Regions from separate parts of the Pseudoalteromonas sp. bablab_jr011 genome, predicted to be linked through region 2. Evidence: predicted binding sites of a transcription regulator. Region 2 holds the regulator's gene; the other holds the start of a gene.
The links. The regulator LexA, encoded in region 2, represses DNA repair genes until DNA is damaged. The targets are predictions, from matches to a motif close to TACTGTATNNNNATACAGTA.

Region 1 (2,208 bases), on a different contig from region 2:
TCGACTTTCAAAACCCAGCGCCTTCCAATCTATGCCACTGGCTGAACAGGCCCAAGATAGATGTCCTAATGCACCAAACCGATTTTCAAAGAAAGGACGATCAAACTGTGCATTGTGTGCAACCACCAGCGGATCATCGGATAACCAACTCGCTACCAGTAAATCATCAATGCGCTGGCCTTGCACCATTTCATCGGTGATACCGGTTAACTCGGTAATCAGCTCAGGGATTGGCTTGCCGGGATCTTCATAAAGACTGATCACATCAACAATCGACACAATCCTCTTAGCCGAAGGGCTGTAAAGCACCTTAACCATGCCAAGCTCAATAATGGACTCGTCATCGGCAGACAGTCCGGTCGTCTCTGTATCGAGCAGCACCATTGGCTGTTCATCACCGACCACAGGAGAGAGTTCAAGTGGCCAAGACTGCGGTTCACGCGTTAAAGGAATGCGTTCCAGCAATCTAAAATCTTCTGGTCTTTCTGGGATATCCGCGAGGCGCTCTAGCGGAAATGGCGCTGGGGCTCTTGTCATTGATGGTTCCTCTTCAATTCTATTGTTCGCTTTGGGTTATTTCACTGTGCCACAGGTTGTACAAAATGCACCTTGGATACCTCAGCGTTTTTTTTGATCTTTCTACTGGGTGAACCCATGTATGAAGGCTTTGACTAAGCCTTTCAGAAAGCCTTAGCTAAACCGTTTAGGTAACCCTTACCGATACCCTTTACGTATGGCTTAGCCACCCCCTTTTCAAACGGTTGCAAAAGGCTTGAACTGAGTTCGACTGAGCATTTTAATGATGCTCCTTACTTCGCTTTAAGCCAGTAAATTCAATACGAAGCAGAATTTTACCAACTCTTTCTAAACCCTTTGCGAAGGGTTCAACAAGCCTTGTCTGACAGTTACCTAACCCATGCTTTAACCAGTAGCAGTAACAGGATCAGTAACAGAAACAAGAGCAGTAGGCAGAAGCAGTATTGTCCAAGCCTTGCAGGCTTTGACGAAGGCGAGCAATCCCCACATCAAGCTTTTCACCACAAAAAAGAAATCACCCACGACACAACGTCTTACTCGAACAACTACAGTTTTACCTACAATTTTACTTGTAGAAATCAGCATAGCATTAGATACTGTATAAACAAACAGTATTAATTATGATTTTTCGAGGTTCGTCATGAGTGTCTCGCTGATAGGCCGTAGCGGCGCACTTGCCTTCATCAAAGCCAAGCGCCTTCGTATACCATTATTCATGGAACGTGTTTCTGCTGGTTTTCCCTCACCAGCGCAGGATTATGTTGAGCAAACGCTCGACCTTAACGAACTGTGTATCAAGCGACCGGCTGCAACGTTCTTTGTGCGTGTTGAAGGTGATTCAATGATTGATGCCGGGATTCATCCAGATGATATTTTGGTGGTTGATCGCTCTGTCCAAGCAGAACACGGTGACATTGTCATCGCTGGTATCCATGGTGAACTCACGGTAAAGGAGCTTCAACTAAGGCCGTGCGTCATGCTGATCCCAAGAAACCAGGTGTATGAGCCCATTCATATTCCTGAAGGGACAGAGTTAGAGATATTTGGTGTGGTCACCAATGTGGTGCGAAACATGCGCCGCAAGTCGTGACTATCCCATGCCTGTATTTGCCTTGGTGGACTGCAACAATTTTTACGCCAGTTGTGAGAAGCTGTTTCGTCCTGATTTAAAAGATACGCCGGTTGTGGTGCTGTCTAACAATGACGGCTGCGTGGTTGCACGCTCACGTGAAGCTAAGTTACTCGGTATAAAAATGGGCGTACCCGTCTTTCAGATCAAAGCTGAAATGCAGCGCCATGGCATTTTGGCATTCTCGTCCAATTACGCGCTGTACGCAGATTTGAGCAGTCGAGTGATGCGCACTTTGGAAGAGATGGCACCACGAGTAGAGGTTTACTCCATTGACGAAGCGTTTTTGGACTTAACCGGTATTGAGTCTGCCATATCCCTTGTCGAGTTCGGACAACAAGTGCGAGAGCGGATAGGTCACTGGATTGGGATCACCGTCTGTGTAGGCATTGCACCGACTAAAACACTCGCCAAACTGGCAAACCATGCCGCCAAAAAGTATCCAGCCACTCAGGGCGTTGTAGACCTGACCAATCCAGATCGGCAACGTCGATTGCTCGCATTAGTTCCGGTTGATGATGTTTGGGGCGTTGGTAGACGGC
Region 2 (2,208 bases):
AAAATCAGGAACCCACCAAGAATGTATTACATCATCAGAGGTCATTAAAAAACGTACTTTTTTGTTGATTGGTAACACCAGAGGTTTGTCGACTTCGAGTAGGTAGTGCTCTGTTTTTTCGGCTTGATTATCTATTTGATCTTTCGGTGTCGCTAAAATCGAATAGAAAGCAATATCTTCTCCCATGTATTCATAGTGCCACTTCCACTGCGACCCTGTTACTTTGACTGTAATATCTGCTTTTGAAGCATCTTCCATGGCAATAAGCGTTTTGGTGGCAGGGATCGCCATAGCGATTAAGATCACAAATGGAATTGCAGTCCAAAGTATCTCAACCTTCGTGCTTTCATGGAATTGGGCAGGCTTTGCTCCTTTAGACTTACGATGATGTATCAAAGCCCAAAACATCACCGCAAATACGATGATGCCAATCACACAACAAATAATAAATATCGTCATATGTAATTCATAAACATTATTACTTATATCAGTGACACCTTTACGCATATTGAATTGGCTATTTGCCAAAGCAAGTTGCGGAAGTGCTACCAATATAAGCCACAAGGTGTAACGCAGTTTACCCATGTGACAGCTCCTTTTATTGCTATTGCAAGACGCAAAGCGAAAAGGCGTTACAGCTGGTGCCCATTCGTTTTTTTTATTGTTTAAATACCCAAACCAATCGATGGTTGATGTGTCATCTGCAAACAGCTTGGGTCTGTGTATCATCACGACGCAATGAACGACACACTCATTGTTTAACCCCCTTACACATTTGTTGTGTGTCTTTTTCGTAAATAGGTGTTAATACAATGTACTTAACCAATTAGTTAAAAAATGAGCAATAAGCAAGTTTTTGTGGTAATAAATGTTTATTTTGGTGCAAAAATAACAACTATAATCAGCGCGTTAATTAATACTTAAGGCAAGTATAAAAACTTAAAAAGAAAGGAAAACTGCGCCGTATAAGGCTTTATGTAGAAAGTAAGGGTTAACAAATCTTAGGTAAACGGTCAAAAACAAACAACGCACCAAATTGAATCAATTTGGTGCGTTGTTTCAAAAAAGTTTAGCAAAGCAGATAAAGAAATTACTCTGCTTGTAACGATTAACGCGTAATATAAAAAGCTACATCCAATCAGCGTTGCGAATAACCCCAACAGCTAAGCCTTCAATATTAAATGACTCATGCTCTAAGTCCACTTCAATCGGGGCAAACTCTTCATTTTCAGCATGCAAAAATACTTTACGTCCTGCTTTTTCTAAACGTTTTACAGTCACATCGTCATCGACACGTGCCACAACAACTTGGCCATTTTCTGCAACTTGCGTTTTGTGTACTGCCAGTAAGTCACCATCCATGATGCCAATGTCTTTCATACTCATGCCGTTAACTCGCAATAAGAAGTCTGCAGCGGGTTTAAACAATGCAGGGTCAACCTGACAATGGCTTTCTACATGCTCTTGCGCCAAAATAGGTTCACCCGCGGCAACACGCCCAATCAGTGGTAAGCCAAGCTGTTCTGGCTCGTCTTCTTCGACTAATTGAATGCCTCGGCTTGCTCCAGGCTTCATTTTAATCATGCCTTTTTTTGCCAGTGCTTTTAGATGCTCTTCAGCGGCATTGGCACTTTTAAATCCCAATGTTTGCGCTATTTCAGCACGCGTAGGTGGCATACCAGTGTCTTTAATAAATACTTTAATAAGTTCTAAAATTTGCGATTGGCGTTTTGTTAATGGGCGCATACAACTGGTTTTCCATACAGTACATTTAACTGTGAGTATATACAGTTATCTGAAAATCGCAAATTTAAATTCCCCTTCCTCTCATGATAAAAAACAAGCATTGAACGGTGGGGATAGATACCATATTGTATACCGATATTTCACTTAAGAAGTTAGTTTGCGAAGGAAACACAATGAGCATTTGGTATCAACCATTCACCCTCGAATTATGTAAAGAACTCGAACAGGGTATTACTGGGCAAGGCACATTAATGAAAACAATGGGCATTGAAATAACCGAAATCGGCGACGATTATTTAGTGGCCACTATGCCCGCTATTCCAGAGCATCATAACCCTATGGGGATGGTCCATGGTGGTGCTAATGTTGTTTTAGCAGAGACTGTAGCAAGTTATGCAGCCAATTTTGTGGTCGACTTCACCGCATATTATGCTGTTGGCCAAGAAATAAATGCCAATCACA

Region 1: umuD (translesion error-prone DNA polymerase V autoproteolytic subunit) is a predicted target of LexA. The motif match lies at 1,132-1,151, and genes of this name have one in related genera.

Annotation. Positions count from the first base shown of each region.
Region 1 covers NZ_JACDWU010000332.1:30,521-32,728, reverse strand. Annotated here, with positions in the region: gene JIG41_RS22180 (3'-5' exonuclease) at 1-537, opposite strand, end outside; gene umuD (translesion error-prone DNA polymerase V autoproteolytic subunit) at 1,178-1,627, shown strand; gene umuC (translesion error-prone DNA polymerase V subunit UmuC) at 1,635-2,208, shown strand, end outside.
Region 2 covers NZ_JACDWU010000283.1:60,651-62,858, forward strand. Annotated here, with positions in the region: gene coxB (cytochrome c oxidase subunit II) at 1-585, opposite strand, end outside; gene lexA (transcriptional repressor LexA) at 1,129-1,746, opposite strand; gene JIG41_RS16490 (PaaI family thioesterase) at 1,920-2,208, shown strand, end outside.